2 regions of the Paenibacillus sp. FSL F4-0125 genome follow, and region 2 is predicted to be linked to the other one. Evidence: a T-box and tRNA genes for the amino acid it is inferred to sense, from the RefSeq annotation. Region 2 holds a T-box; the other holds one or more tRNA genes.
What was found. The T-box of region 2 lies ahead of trpS (tryptophan--tRNA ligase). A T-box ahead of a tRNA ligase gene usually reads a tRNA of that ligase, here a tRNA-Trp.
Positions count from the first base shown of each region.

Region 1: it encodes a tRNA-Trp, which carries the amino acid that the T-box ahead of trpS (tryptophan--tRNA ligase) is inferred to sense. The anticodon was not compared.

Region 1 covers NZ_JBBOZJ010000001.1:5,741,843-5,752,316, forward strand. The annotation lists gene NST74_RS25435 (BMP family ABC transporter substrate-binding protein) at 1-405, opposite strand, end outside; gene NST74_RS25440 (AraC family transcriptional regulator) at 734-1,483, shown strand; tRNA gene NST74_RS25445 (tRNA-Leu) at 1,633-1,711, opposite strand; tRNA gene NST74_RS25450 (tRNA-Cys) at 1,726-1,799, opposite strand; tRNA gene NST74_RS25455 (tRNA-Gly) at 1,812-1,886, opposite strand; tRNA gene NST74_RS25460 (tRNA-Gln) at 1,893-1,967, opposite strand; tRNA gene NST74_RS25465 (tRNA-His) at 1,987-2,062, opposite strand; tRNA gene NST74_RS25470 (tRNA-His) at 2,103-2,178, opposite strand; tRNA gene NST74_RS25475 (tRNA-Trp) at 2,215-2,288, opposite strand; tRNA gene NST74_RS25480 (tRNA-Tyr) at 2,296-2,381, opposite strand; tRNA gene NST74_RS25485 (tRNA-Thr) at 2,387-2,462, opposite strand; tRNA gene NST74_RS25490 (tRNA-Phe) at 2,483-2,558, opposite strand; tRNA gene NST74_RS25495 (tRNA-Asp) at 2,566-2,643, opposite strand; tRNA gene NST74_RS25500 (tRNA-Met) at 2,670-2,746, opposite strand; tRNA gene NST74_RS25505 (tRNA-Val) at 2,764-2,839, opposite strand; tRNA gene NST74_RS25510 (tRNA-Glu) at 2,895-2,969, opposite strand; tRNA gene NST74_RS25515 (tRNA-Ser) at 2,987-3,079, opposite strand; tRNA gene NST74_RS25520 (tRNA-Asn) at 3,083-3,158, opposite strand; rRNA gene NST74_RS25525 (23S ribosomal RNA) at 3,220-6,148, opposite strand; rRNA gene NST74_RS25530 (16S ribosomal RNA) at 6,409-7,966, opposite strand; gene NST74_RS25535 (nucleotidyltransferase-like protein) at 8,440-9,324, opposite strand; gene NST74_RS25540 (DUF2614 family zinc ribbon-containing protein) at 9,452-9,817, shown strand; gene NST74_RS25545 (glycosyl hydrolase family 18 protein) at 9,941-10,474, opposite strand, start outside.
Region 2 covers NZ_JBBOZJ010000001.1:5,601,185-5,611,658, forward strand. The annotation lists gene NST74_RS24850 (peptidoglycan D,D-transpeptidase FtsI family protein) at 1-670, opposite strand, end outside; gene NST74_RS24855 (transglutaminase domain-containing protein) at 937-2,082, opposite strand; gene NST74_RS24860 (hypothetical protein) at 2,145-2,582, opposite strand; gene NST74_RS24865 (MFS transporter) at 2,853-4,037, shown strand; gene NST74_RS24870 (DNA primase) at 4,170-4,517, shown strand; gene NST74_RS24875 (SCO family protein) at 4,697-5,320, opposite strand; gene cyoE (heme o synthase) at 5,338-6,270, opposite strand; gene NST74_RS24885 (metal-dependent hydrolase) at 6,512-7,513, shown strand; gene NST74_RS24890 (hypothetical protein) at 7,622-7,816, shown strand; gene trpS (tryptophan--tRNA ligase) at 7,909-8,895, opposite strand; T-box leader at 8,957-9,196, opposite strand; gene NST74_RS24900 (aldose 1-epimerase) at 9,331-10,305, shown strand.

The DNA.
Region 1 (10,474 bases), 140 kb from region 2:
GTTAATGAATTTTTTGTCTGGATATAATTCAGCCGTTGCATTAAACATCTCTGTAATTTCCGATCCGCCAGAAATAATAACATCCCAATCCTCAGCGGCGATATCGTTAAACGTAGGCTCCCATTTCGTTTTATCGACACCCATTTCTACAACCTTTGTTTCTGCACCCAGTTCATCCTTAACCTTTTGCAAACCGCTATTCGCAGAGTCAAAGAAAGATTTATCTCCAAGCGTTCCTGGAATCAGAAGTACAACTTTGAGTTTATCTCCTGAACTTGTTTCTCCACCTTCAGCCGCATTAGAACCTGCATTCGCAGAAGATCCATTACTCGACGTATTATTTCCACAGGCTGTGACCATTACCATTACTACTAGCAGCAACAAAGAAAGAACTTTCTTTTTCATTTTTCTATTCCACCCCTATATATAGTTGGTTAGTAATTTGAGAGGTTCTCCATCTTAGTCTGTTGTATATTTCACGATTTAGATGGAAACTCTCATTTTTCATGTAACATTGTCAAAATTTTAATGATTTTAACGAATACACTCAAAAATAGAGAGAAAATTATAATTTTTACGAATTATCCGACTAATTTCCGAACGAGATGGCCAGTCAGGTTGCTAATTTTCGGATTTGTTGATACGATCATAACAAATATTAATGAAAATAATTATATGATTTCGGTCATATTTTTGTACGATTCGGCTAAAACATAATTATTGGAGGATCATCATGGATCGTGTTCTATATATTGTAAATGCAGCGCATGAGGTCAATACCTATATTCCACCACACCAGCATGAATGCTATGAACTAGTCTATTATTTAAACGGTTTAGGAACTACGAATGTGGGTTCGCGAAGTTATCATTTTCGTTCTTCTTCATTCGCACTAATACCACCCAATCATAAACATGACGAGAATCATCGCGAAGATGCTACTATACTATTTGTAGGCTTCCATTCAAATCACCCAAATATGGAGAATTTGCAAGGCGTATATGAAGATGATAAAGACCATACTGTTCTACAGATCTTACTTAGAATGAAAGCAGAGTTTACGCGCAAACAAGATGGATTCTCTGAACTATTGAACCTTCAAATGAGCGAAATCACTGTTCATCTGATACGGCTTCTTAGCGCCTCTGGGTTTCAATCGCCAACGGAAGACAGAGTCCAATATGTTCTAAACTATATGAATGAGCATTACCGCCATAAGCTATCGGTCGCAACACTCTCTGAGATGTCTGGATACAGCTATGATCGTTTCCGCCATTTATTTAAAGAGCGATTCGGTTCTTCACCTCTTCGCTATCTACTATTGAAACGTCTGGATTATGCAAAGTCTCTCTTGCAACATACCCAAATGCATATCTCAGAAGTATCCGCTGCTGCTGGGTTTGTCAATGATGCTCAATTCTGCAATATGTTTAAACGTGAAGTTGGTCTCACGCCGCGGACATTCCGACTAAGCAGTCAATAAAATTACAATTCAATTCACTCCGCTTCACATAAAAAAGCCGTTGAATTAGAAGTGTCTCTAATACAACGGCTTAAGAATAAAAGTTCATAGACAAAGAAAAAAGGTTTGTAAAGTTGCTTATACAAGCGACTTTACAAACCTTTTTGATATACCGGCGAGAGGACTCGAACCTCCACGGTTTCCCTCTCGATTTTGAGTCGAGCGCGTCTGCCATTCCGCCACGCCGGCACATATGAAATTAATGGAGGCGCCACCCAGATTTGAACTGGGGATAAAGCTTTTGCAGAGCTTTGCCTTACCACTTGGCTATGGCGCCATATGAAAACATTGGAGCGGACGACGGGAATCGAACCCGCGACCCTCGCCTTGGCAAGGCGATGCTCTACCGCTGAGCCACGTCCGCATAAAATGGCTGGGGATATAGGATTTGAACCTATGCATGACGGAGTCAAAGTCCGTTGCCTTACCGCTTGGCTAATCCCCAATAACATTTTAAAGTAAAATGGGGCGACTGATGGGTCTCGAACCCACGAATGCCGGAACCACAATCCGGTGCGTTAACCCCTTCGCCACAGTCGCCATATTAAACTCAATTTGTTGCTGTTCTTCTTAAAGTAAATGGGGCGACCGATGGGACTTGAACCCACGAATGCCGGATCCACAAACCGGTGCGTTAACCCCTTCGCCACGACCGCCATATTAAACTTTAGAGAAAGACTCTGGATAAAGATTGGCAGGGGCAGCAGGAATTGAACCCACACCAACGGTTTTGGAGACCGTTGTTCTACCTTTAAACTATGCCCCTAAAAAAATGGTGGGGGATGATGGATTCGAACCACCGAACACGTACGTGAGCAGATTTACAGTCTGATGCGTTTGGCCACTTCGCTAATCCCCCAAAGATGGTGCCGGCGAGAGGACTTGAACCCCCAACCTACTGATTACAAGTCAGTTGCTCTACCAATTGAGCTACACCGGCATATTAAGTTGTATACTATATGGTGGCTCGAGACGGATTCGAACCGCCGACACGAGGATTTTCAGTCCTCTGCTCTACCGACTGAGCTATCGAGCCAAGAAAATGGCGGAACCGACGAGATTCGAACTCGCGATCTCCTGCGTGACAGGCAGGCATGTTAGGCCAACTACACCACGGTTCCAAAAGATATAATTACTTGATGAAAATTGGTTGCGGGGGCAGGATTTGAACCTGCGGCCTTCGGGTTATGAGCCCGACGAGCTACCGGGCTGCTCCACCCCGCGTCGTTCTTAAATAAATATGGTGGAGGCTGAGGGGATCGAACCCCCGACCCTCTGCTTGTAAGGCAGACGCTCTCCCAGCTGAGCTAAGCCTCCGTAAACAACAATTGTTATTGTACCAAAGTCCACTATGTAAAATCAAGTGAAAATTTGGTGACCCGTATGGGATTCGAACCCATGTTACCTCCGTGAAAGGGAGGTGTCTTAACCCCTTGACCAACGGGCCATACTAAGTAAAATTTGTGGCGGAGAGAGAGGGATTCGAACCCTCGAGACGCTTGTGGCGCCTACACGATTTCCAATCGTGCTCCTTCGGCCAAACTCGGACACCTCTCCATATGGCTCCCCGAACAGGACTCGAACCTGTGACAACTCGATTAACAGTCGAGTGCTCTACCAACTGAGCTATCAGGGAATATTCATACCAGGCTTAATCGCCTGAAAACTGAATCCGAATTGAATTTGCGTTCTAAGTATAGGATAAGCCCTCGACCGATTAGTATTGGTCAGCTCCATGCATTACTGCACTTCCACCTCCAACCTATCTACCTCGTCGTCTTCAAGGGGTCTTACTAATTGGGAAATCTCATCTTGAGGGGGGCTTCACGCTTAGATGCTTTCAGCGCTTATCCCGTCCGTACGTAGCTACCCAGCCATGCTCCTGGCGGAACAACTGGTGCACCAGCGGTACGTCCATCCCGGTCCTCTCGTACTAAGGACAGCTCCTCTCAAATTTCCTGCGCCCACGACAGATAGGGACCGAACTGTCTCACGACGTTCTGAACCCAGCTCGCGTACCGCTTTAATGGGCGAACAGCCCAACCCTTGGGACCTACTTCAGCCCCAGGATGCGATGAGCCGACATCGAGGTGCCAAACCTCCCCGTCGATGTGGACTCTTGGGGGAGATAAGCCTGTTATCCCCAGGGTAGCTTTTATCCGTTGAGCGATGGCCCTTCCATGCGGTACCACCGGATCACTAAGTCCGACTTTCGTCCCTGCTCGACTTGTAGGTCTCGCAGTCAAGCTCCCTTATGCCTTTGCACTCTTCGAATGATTTCCAACCATTCTGAGGGAACCTTGGAACGCCTCCGTTACTCTTTAGGAGGCGACCGCCCCAGTCAAACTGCCCGCCTGACACGGTCCCCGTACCCGATTAGGGCACTAGGTTAGAACCTAGATACGATCAGGGTGGTATCCCAACGGCGCCTCCACCGAAGCTTGCGCTCCGATTTCTACGGCTCCCACCTATCCTGTACAGATCGTACCCAAATTCAATATCAAGCTGCAGTAAAGCTCCATGGGGTCTTTCCGTCTTGTCGCGGGTAACCTGCATCTTCACAGGTATTAAAATTTCACCGGATCTCTCGTTGAGACAGCGCCCAAGTCGTTACGCCATTCGTGCGGGTCAGAATTTACCTGACAAGGAATTTCGCTACCTTAGGACCGTTATAGTTACGGCCGCCGTTTACTGGGGCTTCGGTTCATAGCTTCGGGTTACCCCTAACCACTCCCCTTAACCTTCCAGCACCGGGCAGGCGTCAGCCCGTATACTTCGCCTTGCGGCTTCGCACAGACCTGTGTTTTTGCTAAACAGTCGCTTGGGCCTTTTCACTGCGGCCCCCTCGTGCTATTCACACTACCGGGGCACCCCTTCTCCCGAAGTTACGGGGTCATTTTGCCGAGTTCCTTAACGAGAGTTCTTCCGCGCGCCTTAGAATTCTCTTCTCGCCTACCTGTGTCGGTTTGCGGTACGGGCACCTTCTCCTGGCTAGAGGCTTTTCTTGGCAGTGTGAGATCATGACCTTCGCTACTATAATTTTCGCTCCCCATCACAGCCCAGCCTTAACGATGTGCGGATTTGCCTACACATCAGCCTCACTGCTTAGACGGACATATCCATCAGTCCGCGTCACTACCCTCCTGCGTCACCCCATCGCTCATAGCGGATTACGGTGGTACAGTAATTTCAAACTGTTGTCCTTCGACTACGCCTTTCGGCCTCGCCTTAGGTCCCGACTTACCCTGAGCGGACGAGCCTTCCTCAGGAAACCTTGGGCTTTCGGCGGATCAGATTCTCACTGATCTTTTCGTTACTCATACCGGCATTCTCACTTGTATGCTGTCCAGCGCTCCTTACGGTACACCTTCAACCCACATACAACGCTCCCCTACCCCAGATACATACGTATCTAGCCATAGCTTCGGTGGTGTGTTTAGCCCCGTTACATTTTCGGCGCAGAGTCACTCGACCAGTGAGCTATTACGCACTCTTTCAATGGTGGCTGCTTCTAAGCCAACATCCTGGTTGTCTGTGCAACTCCACATCCTTTCCCACTTAACACACACTTGGGGACCTTAGCTGATGGTCTGGGCTGTTTCCCTTTTGACAATGGATCTTAGCACTCACTGTCTGACTCCCGGCAATAAGTATATGGCATTCGGAGTTTGACTGAGCTTGGTAATCCTTGCGGACCCCGCACCCAATCAGTGCTCTACCTCCACTACTCTTATACCGAGGCTAGCCCTAAAGCTATTTCGGGGAGAACCAGCTATCTCCGAGTTCGATTGGAATTTCTCCGCTACCCCCACCTCATCCCCGCACTTTTCAACGTGCGTGGGTTCGGGCCTCCAGTGCGTGTTACCGCACCTTCACCCTGGACAGGGGTAGATCACACGGTTTCGGGTCTACGTCCACATACTCAATCGCCCTATTCAGACTCGCTTTCGCTGCGGCTCCGTCTTCTCGACTTAACCTTGCATGTTAAACGTAACTCGCCGGTTCATTCTACAAAAGGCACGCCATCACCCATAAATAGGGCTCTGACTTTTTGTAAGCACACGGTTTCAGGTTCTATTTCACTCCCCTTCCGGGGTGCTTTTCACCTTTCCCTCACGGTACTGTTTCACTATCGGTCGCCAGGTAGTATTTAGCCTTAGCAGATGGTCCTGCTGGATTCATACGGGGTTTCACGTGCCCCGCACTACTCGGGATCCGTCTCGGAGAGAACACAGTTTAGGTTACAGGGCTTTTACCTCTATCGCGGGCCTTTCCAGACCTCTTCGCCTACCATATTCCTTTGTAACTCCATGTGAGACGTCCCACAACCCCTAAGAGCAAGCTCTTAGGTTTAGGCTGTTCCGCGTTCGCTCGCCGCTACTGACGGAATCACTATTGTTTTCTCTTCCTCAGGGTACTTAGATGTTTCAGTTCCCCTGGTCTGCCTCTACATACCCTATGTATTCAGGTATGAGTAACTGCGAATTACCACAGCTGGGTTTCCCCATTCGGACACCCCCGGATCAAAGCTTGCTTACAGCTCCCCGAGGCAGTTTCGTTGTTCGCCACGTCCTTCGTCGGCTCCTGGCGCCTAGGCATCCTCCGTGTGCTCTTATTAGCTTAACCTTGATTTTTCCGCAGGAAAATATCATACGATATCTCTCTTGGAATCATCTCACTAATAACATTTACTTGTTTGCACAAGTTGCTAAAAGATGTTCTAAAACGCAAATTCGTTTCGGTATCCAGTTTTCAAGGATCAAGTCTTACTTGAGAGCTTAAACTCTCAAAACTGAGCAACGAGTGAGTAACAGGCCTAAACCTGAGATTGTGGAAGTTAAACTTCCGATTTGAATGTCTTCACTTCCGAAGACGATTCTCCATAGAAAGGAGGTGATCCAGCCGCACCTTCCGATACGGCTACCTTGTTACGACTTCACCCCAATCATCTACCCCACCTTCGGCGGCTGGCTCCCTTGCGGGTTACCCCACCGACTTCGGGTGTTGTAAACTCTCGTGGTGTGACGGGCGGTGTGTACAAGACCCGGGAACGTATTCACCGCGGCATGCTGATCCGCGATTACTAGCAATTCCGACTTCATGCAGGCGAGTTGCAGCCTGCAATCCGAACTGAGACCGGCTTTGATGGGATTGGCTCCACCTCGCGGCTTCGCTTCCCGTTGTACCGGCCATTGTAGTACGTGTGTAGCCCAGGTCATAAGGGGCATGATGATTTGACGTCATCCCCACCTTCCTCCGGTTTGTCACCGGCAGTCACTCTAGAGTGCCCAACATTACTTGCTGGCAACTAAAGTTAAGGGTTGCGCTCGTTGCGGGACTTAACCCAACATCTCACGACACGAGCTGACGACAACCATGCACCACCTGTCTCCTCTGTCCCGAAGGCCGCTGCTATCTCTAGCAGATTCAGAGGGATGTCAAGACCTGGTAAGGTTCTTCGCGTTGCTTCGAATTAAACCACATACTCCACTGCTTGTGCGGGTCCCCGTCAATTCCTTTGAGTTTCAGTCTTGCGACCGTACTCCCCAGGCGGAGTGCTTACTGTGTTAACTTCGGCACCAAGGGTATCGAAACCCCTAACACCTAGCACTCATCGTTTACGGCGTGGACTACCAGGGTATCTAATCCTGTTTGCTCCCCACGCTTTCGCGCCTCAGCGTCAGTTACAGCCCAGAAAGTCGCCTTCGCCACTGGTGTTCCTCCACATATCTACGCATTTCACCGCTACACGTGGAATTCCACTTTCCTCTTCTGTACTCAAGTCACCCAGTTTCCAGTGCGACCTTAGGTTGAGCCCAAGGTTTAAACACCAGACTTAAATGACCGCCTGCGCGCGCTTTACGCCCAATAATTCCGGACAACGCTTGCCCCCTACGTATTACCGCGGCTGCTGGCACGTAGTTAGCCGGGGCTTTCTTCTCAGGTACCGTCACTCCGGTAGCAGTTACTCTACCGGACGTTCTTCCCTGGCAACAGAGCTTTACGATCCGAAAACCTTCATCACTCACGCGGCGTTGCTCCGTCAGACTTTCGTCCATTGCGGAAGATTCCCTACTGCTGCCTCCCGTAGGAGTCTGGGCCGTGTCTCAGTCCCAGTGTGGCCGTTCACCCTCTCAGGTCGGCTACGCATCGTCGCCTTGGTGGGCCGTTACCCCACCAACTAGCTAATGCGCCGCAGGCCCATCCCTCAGTGACAGATTGCTCCGTCTTTCATTCTTCCTTCAGGAGAAAAAAGAAATTATCCGGTATTAGCTACCGTTTCCGGTAGTTATCCCAGTCTAAGGGGCAGGTTGCCTACGTGTTACTCACCCGTCCGCCGCTAAGTTATTTTGAAAGCAAGCTTTCAAAATAACTCCGCTCGACTTGCATGTATTAGGCACGCCGCCAGCGTTCGTCCTGAGCCAGGATCAAACTCTCCAATTAGTATTGAAAAGAGCGATATGCTCATTTTGAAACATCTGACGAGAAAATTAATTCTCACGATGAAATCCCAAAAGCGTAAAATACGCTGTGAAACTCATCAGTTTTGGATTTCACTTTCGTGATTTCCTACTCACTCGTTGTTCAGTTTTCAAAGATCAAGTTCTTCATTTCGTCGTTGTTGTTGTTCAGCAGCGACCTTTATAATATATCACAGCGTCCTCGTTTTAGTCAACCTTTTTTTTAATTTCTTTTTTTCGGTTGTCTTTCGAATGTTTTCGAAAGCACATCTCTGTGTCAGAGGGACGAGTTATAATTTAACACATGAACAAGGAATGAGTCAACCATAAATTTATTAGAATAAATATGAGCCCATCCTAATAGTGAGCAAACAAAAAAGAGAGTGCTTAGCCTCTCCCTATCCCTACTTACTTTTTATCTATAGATTACCGTGAAACCCTGCATCTAGTTCTTCTCTATAAGGTATATCGGATCGCATGACCCTCTCCCCCGTATCCAGCAGTCCATAAAGTAATCTCACGGATTAACGAACGAGAAACAAGCTTTCGTAATACCAATGGCAACTCAGCCTCTAATTGACATAGTCCAGAATGCTGAAGCAATTCTTTTATGCTCCACGCTTCCTTGCGGCTATTCAAAATATTAAAGAGCAACGCACAACAATCCGTCATTTTGGACATAATTCCAAATTCACATGCTAGAAGAACAAGCTCAACTCTTTGCTCTAAGGTCTCCGTGCTTATAGTTAGTTCCTCATATAATTTATGGACCGAAGTATTCAAGCTTTTAACTTGCTCCCAAACAGCCGGCTCTGGAAATAAACCAGCTTCACTCACTTCTATTCTTGCCCAATGATATAAAGCCATCAATACACAGTTATACGCATCCATAATGCAGCCGGCTTCTATATACCTTTTAGATTTCACATACAAATGCAAGAATCGCGCAAACTCCATGAACTCGACTCGTTCCTTTAGAGGGCCTTCGAATTGCAAAATTTCCCGACGCATATCCCCTAATATTCCTTTGGGATCCCAGATCACTTCCCCAATCATCAAACTAGTAAGGAGCTCGTTATTATCGCCCGCCATGACAGCCCGCTCCAAAGCGGAAAGGCCAATATGGACTGACTGTGTCCGTTTGTCACCGGCAATGGTGTGGCGAACAATATGTTCTAAATCCTGTTCCTCGTGCAAAACTAACACAACCATATCAAAATCGTGAAGTAGCGCGCTTTGAAAGGGAGTACTTCCTTCCTGCCGCAAAGCGACAGCTCCCAAAACATTCTCTTCAAACGTTTCTCCACTCAACAAAGTTACATTGGACAATGACAATTCCATGCTTCCCTCCATTAAATTTGGCGAATTTGCGTCCAGTCAGTTATAATTCAGTTATAATTATTATTCTACATATGAAAGACAGTTCCTTCTGGACAACCCAACTATATTTAGTTAGGAGCAAACACTCATGAAGTTTAAAACGGCTAAGATCAACGCTTTTCGCACATGGGGATTACTGCTCACAATGCTCGGAATGGGACTTATGGTTTTGGGTACAGCAGGCATCGTATTCTGGGGATCAACCGGAAAAGTATTCGCTGGAATCGGACTTGTAATCGGTTTAATTTCCATGATGGCAAGTCTTGCGATCTATTTCTGGGCTGGCATGCTGTCAACGAGCGCAGTTCAGCTAGAGTGCCCAGAATGTCACAAGCTAACCAAGATGCTCGGCAAAACAGACCGTTGTATGTTCTGCCACACCATCCTTACTATGGATCCGGCAGAGGCCAATATTACAGCAGAACAGCTTGAGCAGCAGCAGCTTAACCACTAAACACATCTTACAAAAGTTCACTACTAGCGAAGTATATGTACTCTATTAATGTTCACCAAACATTACCTAGAACAAAAAAGGGCCCCATTTGGGGCCCTTTTCGTTATTATCTAAGATAAAGAATTATTTATGGATTCCTTGTAATGCTTCCCATGCGGATGGGTTACTAAAGCTGCGATTCCATGACCCAATGCCTCCAAGTCCCATGGACTTAGCAAGCTCAACTCTTGATTTTAAGCTCACCTCATCTTCTATCCATATTTTCTTAAGAGCGCCATCTTCCTTGTACTCTACGTAATTCTGCCCAGCATCCTTATCAAATGTCGGGGTTAGCTTCTTCTCTTTAATAATTTTTTCAACGGCATTCATACTAACCGATTTAGAGCTTACCTTTGTCTTGCCATCTACTTGAGCCTCAGTCCAGATGCGGGTGTACAATGGGATCCCCAGAATCACCTTCTCAGGCGGCACATTGTCCTCCTCTATGATCCGGCTTATTGAATTCTCTACCCAAGGTAAGGAGGCAACAGAGCCCGCGATAGGGCTAGCCGCCCAATGTTCATCATATGCCATCACTATCAGATAATCGACTAGTGTCCCAAGAGCCTTGCGATCAAGGAACGCAGACCACATCTCACTATTAGATTTAGGTGTCAC
Region 2 (10,474 bases):
ATAGCGCTATGTCTTCAGTCGATTTGAAAGGCTTCCCAAAGCCGACCGTTTGAACCGCCACCGTGTCTTTATCATAATGACGAAGACTTTCCTCCACGATGCTAAGTCCCGGATAATCGTCCTTATGCTCCATGAAATAGGCTATTTCTTTTGGAACTAATCCAGTCTTAATCCGCCGCGGTACATACCCTAAATATTTCTTGAAATCTAAATCTAATAAATCCAAGATATCTTGCTGAGTCAGCTTAGGTGCATTTGGATCTCCATATTTAGCAAAATCAGCCGCAAGTCTTGCCGCAAGCGCATTAGACTTGTTCTTCGCCTTCTCCGTAAAAGAGGATTCCCCTGTTACTTTATCTGTTGTTCTAGCTGTGTAATCTTTAGTTAATGTAAGGTAAAGTGATTCCGTAGGTGTTGAAAAGGCAATCTGCTCTCCTTCGGCAGCAAAAATAATCCCACGCAACGCTGCGAGCGGAACAATTTTCGTTTCCCGATTCGTTTCTTCTTCAGACAACAGTGCTCCCTCAGTAAATTGCAAACCTGCAAGACGAACAATAATAATGCAAAAAACAAAAAAAGTGCCAAAGAAAAAAATATTCAGTCTCAGACCTACAGAATTTCTTGAAGATATCCCGTCCTTAGGCGGGGGCAGCTTACCAAACAAGCTCACCAGCTTTCTCCCCTTCTACAAGCATAAACGCCTTCTTCATCTTTATAAGGATGGTAAGTGTTTAAGCGAGAAATATAAGACATAAAGTATAGCGTAAACCTTATACTTTCTTATATTTAATGTCTGACACACCGTTACCTGCGACATTGCTCTCATGATGAAGGTGATTTCTAAGCTGCTTATTGTAAGCATAGCACTCGCATTTAAGGTAGAGCTGTTGTAACTTGAGTTTATTGTACCACACCCAAGGAGTTCAGCGCCCTCACTCAGAGGGCGTTCTCCCTTATATGAGTTTCATCAAAGTCCTTCGGATTGAACCAATCTCCACTGCTCGCCCAAGTCGGATCCAATGGGATCCACGCTTGCCGATCACTAATGTATACTTCATTCCAAGCATGTGCACCATAACCGCCACGTCCGTCATACCCTTGGCCTGTTACAACCCGTACTTGTAAGCCCTGTGAACGGGCCATCACTGCGTACAATCGGGCATAGTCTATACACACCCCTTGCCGAGTGTCGAATGTATCCTGTGGTGTCTGTTCATGCCAGACCTTGTTTTGCAAATAATTATCAGCTTTGGCATAGTCGTAAGTTACACGCGAACCTACCCAATCATAGAGAAGTCTGGCTTTTTTTTCTTCGTCCTGTGCTTGTCCAGCAATGTCTTCTGCTGCTCCTATAATATCCTGAGGAATTTCGTGATCGATGACCTCATATTTTCTGCGAAGAATATCATTCATCTCAGCTGCAACGGTCTTCGTCAGGATAGGGAGCTTCTTCTGCACGGTCTCCCCAACAATAGGTTCAAATACAGCGGCAGCACTTTGACTATAGATTGGAGATGACTCCACATAACGGCTAAACCCACTCTCTGGATTTAATCCGACACAGATAAAAAGAGCAAGAACAATTACCAGGCTACGAGTTAAGCCGATAATTAATCCAACAATTGCTCCTCCCATTCGGCTTACTTGCGTAATCTTTCTATCTTTAAATTTCTTATTACGCCGTAATTGCGGAAAAGGAAGCAACATGGATAACAATCCCAGGAGCATACGAATCAACATATAAGAAATCAGGAGTAACAGCAGAAACCGAACTAGCGGGGATTCCGATAGCACAGACACCGCCGTATAATAAATTTGCTGCCACTGGGTAAGCTTCGTATCAGGCAAACTAATCCCAGACGCCCAATTCTCTACATAAGGATTCAGGTAAGCCGCAGCTGGGATAGCTAGTACTAAAGATACTATAGTAAATAATCCTGTTCCCAGCAGTCCAAATAATCTTCCGGTGGCACTTGAGAAGCCTCTGCTCCAGCCTTGGAATAGTGAGAAGACTACAACCAGCAGGAGGGCGATGGAGATGATATTAGCATCACTCACACTAGCCATCCATCCGTTTATCATATCCGCTCACTCCTTTCAGTCGCCTGCTTGCTCGGCTGTTATATTTTTTGAGTTCAAGCCTATCACTTATGTTTTTGGGCTTCCTCGATAAATGTTTTTGTCGTATCTGTAACACTCCACTTCCCAAGACTAACGCCACGGAAAGTAACCTCTACTTTATCTTCACCCGCTGCGCCCTTCACTTCAATATTTGGGGTTGTGATCGTAAATGTCCCATCTCCATTTGAAGTATACTTCGCATCCTGCGCTTCTTTAAGCATAACCTCTTGCGCTTCCTTCTTTAGCGTACTTACTGTTCCATCCGCCACCTTATTCACAGCGTTACCAATTTGGTCCATTGTAACACCACTATAGATGAATAAACCTACAACGATAACAATGACAATCGCCCATTTCAGAACGGTTTTGACCAAATTAACAACCGCAAACAGCAGGACAAGCGCAATAATAATAACTAGCCAATTTTCCCTTATAAACTGTGACCACACCTCTGGATCCATCAACCTCACAACACCCCTATCACCTAATTTCGTCCTAAGGATTCTCACTTCCCATAGACATAACGCCAATATTAATTATTATACATGAATGCCCATCATAATTCATGGTTCCACCCTCCGCGAAAGGTATACCCTACTAAACGATTTAAAAAAGCGGTATAAGCCCTCTCTGTCCCACGTAAAGTACAAGTAGTGCTTTAATTTTGTTCTTCATTATTAAGCCGTCCTGCGTTAACTTGTGCTGTAGGTGGCTCTTGGAGGTGTTTCCCTGTGAAAACTGCGCTGTGGCTATACTTGTTTCTCTTTCTGGCTTTCTTCGATTTACATGCTCAGTATCCTGTCCTTACACCCTTTGCCATCTCTCTTGGTGCGGGACCCACCTTTATTGGCTGGATGATGGGCATGTACTCATTGACCCACCTTCCCGGCAATCTGCTTGCAGGCGTACTCGTCGATCGCAACGGCTCCCGCCGCTACATCGTCTTCAGCCTTGTCGCTGCGGGAGCTATTTTACTGCTGCAGGCTCATGTGCAGCTTCCATGGCATCTGCTAATGCTAAGAGCAGCGAGTGGATTCGTCCTCGCCTTCCTCTCTCCAGCATGTATGACACTGCTGGCTTCATTGTCATCGGATGCCACAGAGCAAGGTAAATATATGTCCGGACATGGTATCGTTCATACTTTAGCTTCAGTTGTATCCCCTGCAGCGGGAGCTTTTATTGTAGCAAAAGCCGGCTATTCTGGCACCTTCACCACACTTGGATGGCTGCTTATCGCAACAGGAGTCATGGCTTTTTTCAGTGTACCTGCGCCTTCAAGACGTACATTAAGCCCGCTAAGCACAGCTCAGTCACCAAAAATCCCTGCTAAACCTTCTATTCCTTCGAAAGATGATGATCTCGTATCCAAACGTTATTACCTGTTACCTTTTTTCGTTTCCTGTTCACAAGGCGTGCTCTTTTTCGAGCTCCCACTGTCTCAAACAGGCAGTAACAGCATTCTTTCCACAGGCATCCTACTGTCACTCCTTAGTTTAGGTGCTTTGGTAACGCTCAGCATGCTCTTCCTGAACCGTCTTTCTCCGGGAGGAAGAATTGCAGCGGCATTATTGGGAATGGCCATCTGCTTCTTTGCACTCGCTTCATTCCACACCATCCCGACTGCCGCTATTCTCTTTATGCTTGGTGCGGCTAAAGGAGTGTTGTTCCCTGCAATGGCATCACTTTTTATTAGTCTAGGCGGCCCTGGTCGAATGGGTCGGACCTTCTCGTTGCAGTCGATTGCCATGTCACTTGGTGCATTCGCTGGACCCGTAGCCGCCGGACAGCTAAGGGGATTCGTTTCTCCTTACTTCATAGCCTTTCTATTGCTAATGGTCGCGCTGCTTCTGCTTCCGCCTAACAATACAGGAAAACTATCTGGCCTCACTTCCAAATGGAACGGGCGAGCCGCATGATTCTTTGTTTTTACGACATTTCCCGGGGAATGAAGACTTTCCTGCAGAAACGATTGTTAAAAATGACGATCCTTCGGTAAACTATAATGAGTCTGAAGCTTGGGGCCCATTTCCGGAGGTGATTTTCAGTTAATGTCCATTACGATTATTGTCGAAGGCAAAAACGATCGTAGCAGATTACGGCGTGTGCTGGTACCGGAAGTAGAAATCCTATGTACCTTTGGCACATTAAATACACTTAAATTAGAGTCCCTTCGGCAACAAGTAGGGGATGGAGAAGTGTACCTTTATCTGGATAACGACTCTTCTGGCAAAAAAATACGCAGTGTTCTCCGTGATGCTTTCCCCGATGCCGGTCACATCTATACTCGTCGCGGATATGCTGGGGTGGAGGGTACGCCCGATGAATACAATATCACTCAGCTTGAAAAAGCTGGATTGGAAGATTTCATCGTCTATCCTGAACCCCTTCCTTTTTAAGCAAAAACAAGCATAAATGCTTATTGTCCTTATAAAGAAAATAAGCATTTATGCGAGAAATATAAGTATACTATATAGCGTGAAACTTATATTTTCTTATATTTTATTTAAAAAAACGCCTTTTTCGTTATCCGCTCAATAACGAGGGATTCGAAGAAGGCGTTTTTAATGTTTATGTTCTATTCCCGAGCCAATTCCTTCAGCTGAACCGCAAGAAATTCAGGGGTTACGGTCTCCGTATCACCTGCGTCATACAATGCACGAAGACGATTGTCTCGGTCAACTAACGCTATACGGTTGGCATGTACGAAATTTTCTTTGGAATTCCCCGCGATTAGTACTTTAAAAGAATCAGTCGCCAGCTTACGAACTTCTTCCTGATCTCCCCGCAAAAAATACCATCCATCATAATTGGCCTGAAAACGGTCCGCAAACGTCTTAATAGCTTCCCGAGTATCATTCTTCGGATCAAAGGAGATAGAGACAAACTCCGTATCTTTACCAAAGCTGCCATCCTCAACCAAAATCTTCTGTGTCTGAGATAACAAAAACGTAGTTATAGGACATACATCCGGACACTGAGTAAAAAAGAAGTATACCAACCGTGCTTTACCTTGTGTATCAGCCAGAGTAATCTGGTCTCCATTCACATTTTCAAGAGAAAAGTCCTGTACTTCTCCGATTACTGGCAGTTTTTCTTTTCCTAAATTCAAAGAGTTAACTGCCAGATAACCAGCCATAATCAAAGCAAGTAATAGCAGAAGCCAAGTCCATTTATAACGCTTAAAGGTCTGCACGGACACGTATACCCTCCCTCTTCTTAACCGTGAATCGTATTTAATACAAGTACGATCAAACTAACTGTCAGGTAGTTAATGGAGAAGAGGAAGTTCTTCTTCGCCCAGACTTCATCATCTTTAGCCTTAAAGCCCATCAAGGTCAATACTAACCAAGCCAAGGACAACGCTGTTGAAATGATTAGATAAAATATACCTGCGTAATTGTAGGCGTACATTAACACTGGAATAGGCAGCAAAAGGGCTACATAAGGAATCATCTGAAATTTCGTACGCCGCGTTCCTTTAACTACAGGTAGCAATGGAAATCCTGCCGCTCTATATTCTTCTTTACGTCTTATACCCAAAGCCCAGAAGTGAGGAGGCTGCCATAAAAACAACATGGCAAAAATCAACCAAGCGCCTAGATCAACGCTTCCTGTAACCGCAACATAACCAATTACCGGAGGCATCGCCCCAGAAATTGCACCTACTGAGGTGCTCCATGTTGATGTCCGCTTCAACCAAAGCGTGTATACTACAACGTAAACGAACATGCCAACAATTCCAAACAGACCGGCAAGCATACCCGAAAAAGCAAACAGTACGATCAAACCTGCAATACCAAGCCCAATGGCGTATAATAATACAATGTTTGGTTTCAGTCGTCCTGTAGGAAGCCCCCTTTCACGGGTTCTTTCCATTTTCATGTCCAGGTCACGGTCGAAATAGTTATTAAAAACACAGGCCGAAGCCATAACCAGCATTGTTCCTAGCAGAGTTAGCACTAACCTGCCGTAATTAACATCCCAACCTGAGGCAAGCCAATATCCCGCAAAGGCCGCAATGAGGTTAGATCGGATAATACCGGGTTTTGTTACGGTAATGAAATCACGCCAGCCAGCACCTTCCGGTGGAGATTTTGCAGACATAGCTGCTGAGTCGGAAGAAGCTTGAAATGTTATATGATTGTCCACACCTAATGATCCTCCTTCTAAACGAACATCTAACGTTCTAGCCGAAGCATTTAAAACTTCGCTGTTAACTTTATCATAACAAACCCGTGAAGACTTTGACAGTCATGGGGCAGTAAGTTCATGAATTCGACAATTACGTGACAATATTTATTTTATATTTATTGCAATCCCCTTAATAACCTGAGCTGTATTTGGGTAATTATTAATAGAGAACTTCCGAACAACAAAGGAGAACTGACCAATGGATACTGCTACACATTTAGTTATGGGCCTAGGCTTAGCTGGGCTTTCCTTCGTTGATCCCATCGTTGCTTCTGATCCGAAACTGGCCGGAGCTGTTATGCTGGCAACGGTTCTCGCCTCTCAGGCTCCTGATGCTGATACTGCGCTGCGACTGAAGGACAATGCATTGTATATTCGAAACCACCGAGGAATCACACATTCCCTACCCTTTCTAATTCTATGGCCCGCCCTGATTTCCTTCGTGTTAGGGCCCTTATTCGGCTTTACTGATTTACAAGCCCTTAGCCATATTGCGCTCTGGAGCTTCATTGGTGTAGGTGTTCACGTATTTTCTGATCTATTTAATACCTATGGCACTCAGGCTGCACGTCCATTCACGGAGAAATGGATTGCCTGGAACATCATCCACATTTTTGATCCGTTTATATTTGGTAGCCATATCGCTGCCATCCTTCTCTGGATTACCGGTATCGTTCCACCGCAACCTTTATTTATTACGCTTTATGCCTGTACTATTCTTTATTATATTTGGAGAACCGTCGTTCACGCTCGCCTTACGCGTAATATCAAGCTTAAGGATTTACATCATAATGTCGGCGAACGTTATATTGTAATCCCTACAATTTCACTAAAGCGCTGGAACGTAGTAAAAGTAAAACAAGATGGCAGCTATAATGTTGGGCAGTTAGTGAATAACCGGCTGGAATGGTTCAAACATGCTGTTTGCTCCAATCATCCCGCTGTGGAGATATCCAAGTCGCACCCTGATATTCAGTCTTTTCTATACTTCACTTCTTATGCAGTAGCTGAAGTGGAGGAACTTCCTTCAGGATATATGGTGCGCTGGGGGGACGTGCGTTATTTACACCGCAAACAATACCCATTTGTGGCTGTATTAGTGATGGACAATCAATATCGACCTTTAAATACGTATGTAGGTTGGCTTAGCAGCGAGAAGCTTGACAAACGATTTTCCATTGATCCCGGTTCTTTACGATGAAACTGTAGACTTACGCAGAGATCTATTCTATAATCACAAAAAATCCCGGAGTATGGTTATCATACTCCGGGATTCATTTTAGTAGACATAGAAAGGAAGGCTCTCCTAATGGGTAAAGGACTTTCACTTTGGTTCGCTTGTTCTTCTATTCTTATTCTTACAGCCGCTTCAATCGCGATCAGTTATAGCTTTTGGTTGGCACTTCTGCTCGGGTTTCTCTGTGTTATGAATATTGGCTGGGGATTTATCCTCAAAGCCAAGATCAGACGCAAACAAGCTAAAACGACTTCGGCGTCCTTATAGGGACGGTAGCGTTTATGCGAGAATTATAAGGATACAGTATAGCGTGAAACCTATACTTATTATAATTCAGGAAAGCCTAAGCGCTGATTAGATTAACGAGCTGGCAGAAATCCCATCCGCTCTTTAACTCCATTCAGCGTCTCTGTTGCAACAATACGTGCGCGACCAGCTCCTTCAGCAAGAATATCTGTGATCGCACCCGAGCTACGAATTTCATTATATCTTTGTTGTAAAGGCTCAAGCGTGGATACAACCACTTCAGCAAGATCCTTCTTAAAGCCGCCATACATTTGTCCTTCATAACGATCGGCAATTTGCTGAAGTGTCATTCCAGAACACTCAGAATAAATACTCATCAAATTACTGATTTCTGGCTTATTAGCCGGATCAAAGATCACTTCACGTCCAGAATCAGTCGTTGCACGGCTGATTTTTTTACGAATTACGTCCGCTGAATCTAACAGAGCAATATAGCTTCCAGCGTTTGGATTGCTCTTGCTCATTTTTTTGGTGCCATCATCTAGAGACATAATACGTGCGCCAACCTCTGGGATGTATGGCTCAGGAATGGTAAAGAATTCACCAAAACGATTATTGAAGCGCCCAGCTAAATCACGAGTCAACTCCAAATGCTGCTTCTGATCTTCTCCTACCGGCACAAGATCCGCATTATAAACTAGAATATCTGCTGCCATCAGGGAAGGATAGACGAAAAGACCAGCGCCGACAGAATCCTTACCTGATGATTTATCTTTAAACTGGGTCATACGCTCCAGCTCGCCCATCGCTGTAAGTGTCGTCATAATCCAGCCTAGTTCAGCGTGCTGCGGCACATGCGACTGCATATAAACATTAGAACGTGCAGGATCAATTCCTGCTGCAATAAATAGAGCCGCTACAGACTCTGATTGCTCACGTAGCGCCGCTGGATCTTGAGCTACAGTGATCGCATGCATATCGACAACCATAAAGAAACATTGATGATCATCTTGCAGCTTCACAAAATTTTTCAGTGCTCCTATATAGTTCCCCAGTGTAAGTGAACCGCTCGGTTGAATGCCTGACATTACTTTTTTCATAATAGAGACCTCCGTTTGATGTAATTTCTAAGTTTCCGAGAACGCAAAAAAAGCCTCATCCGCAAGGGACGTGAGACCGTGGTGCCACCCTTATTCGCTGCTTAATCTTGTTAAGACAAGAAGAAAACAGCCTTCGTCTTCCGTTAACGGAGAAGATCCGGCCGGTCTACTAGGGCATCTAGCTCCCGTTCAAGCTCGGCGCTCAGGGGTCCATTCATCAGGAGTGTCCTACCGGTTCGCATCAACCACCGGCTTTCTGAAGGTACAATACCTGCCTACTTATCCCCGTCATCACATTATCATCATGAATTAATGCCTTCATCATAGAACCATAAAGAGAAGTTGTCAAATCACTTAACCACTACGGTATAAATCTGTTATGATAAGGTTATCCATGTTCTATTCGATTACAGTTACGATAAAGGAGCATATCTCATGAAACAGGTGACCAAAGGGCAGTGGGGCGGTTATGATACTTATATTTTGCACAGCCGTGAACTGGAAGTCACGCTTTTGCCGCGACTAGGAAATAACGTGATTTCATTGTTTGATGTAAAGAAACAACGGGAAATTCTACGGCGGCCTGATGAAAGCGATCAAGCTTTCTTTATGCAAAAACCTTACCATTTTGGCATGCCGCTATTAATTCCACCCGGAAGAATTCGTAAGGGCCAATTTCAGTTCGACGGTACAAGTTATCAATTTGACCAGAATACCGCTAATGACAATCATATTCATGGTCTACACCGAACTCAGGCCTGGTGTGTCAGCGATATTGAAGAAGATGAAGATGGTTGCGCGGTCACTACTGAATTCCGAACGGAAGATGATCCACATTGGATGGAACAATTCCCTATCCCACTTAAATTCGAAATGACATTTAGGCTTCAGGAAGCCCGATTTACCCAAACTTTAAAGGTTACAAATCTCGGAGATCATCGAATTCCTTTTGGGATCGGTTATCACACCTGGTTTATGATTGATGGAGAACCTGAGCGCTGGAATCTTAAGCTCCCAGTAAATAGTATTTATGAACTGAACGATGAATTGCTCCCTAGCGGCAATCTAATTCCACTTGGTGATCTGGAAGCCTTGAACACCGGAATGAACATGCAGGGAACTAATTTTGATACTGCTCTTCGCATTGGAGAAAAACAGCCTGTAGAAGCCCTATTATTACGCGATGATGGTTATGGCCTCCGTTATACTGCTGACGAGAATCTATTCCGTCACTGGGTGCTATATACCAAAGGACCAGCAGATCAATTTCTGTGCATTGAACCCTATACATGGCTCGCAAATGCACCGAATGTATCCGATGACGCTTCCTTCACAGGCCTCTTAACGATAGAACCCGGACAGAGTCAGAATCTGACCACCTTGTTGGAAATGATTTATCCTGAGATTTAAAGCAGATATACATTATATCGGTCTTCCCTTGCTATTACGTAAGGAAAGACCGATTTTTTTTGTATGATACCTAGCAACAAAGAATTTCTATCCTATCCTCACTTTTATTTCACTAATAATTACCATCCTTAAAACCTTTCGAAGGGATGCATGAATTAACCTCTTAGCG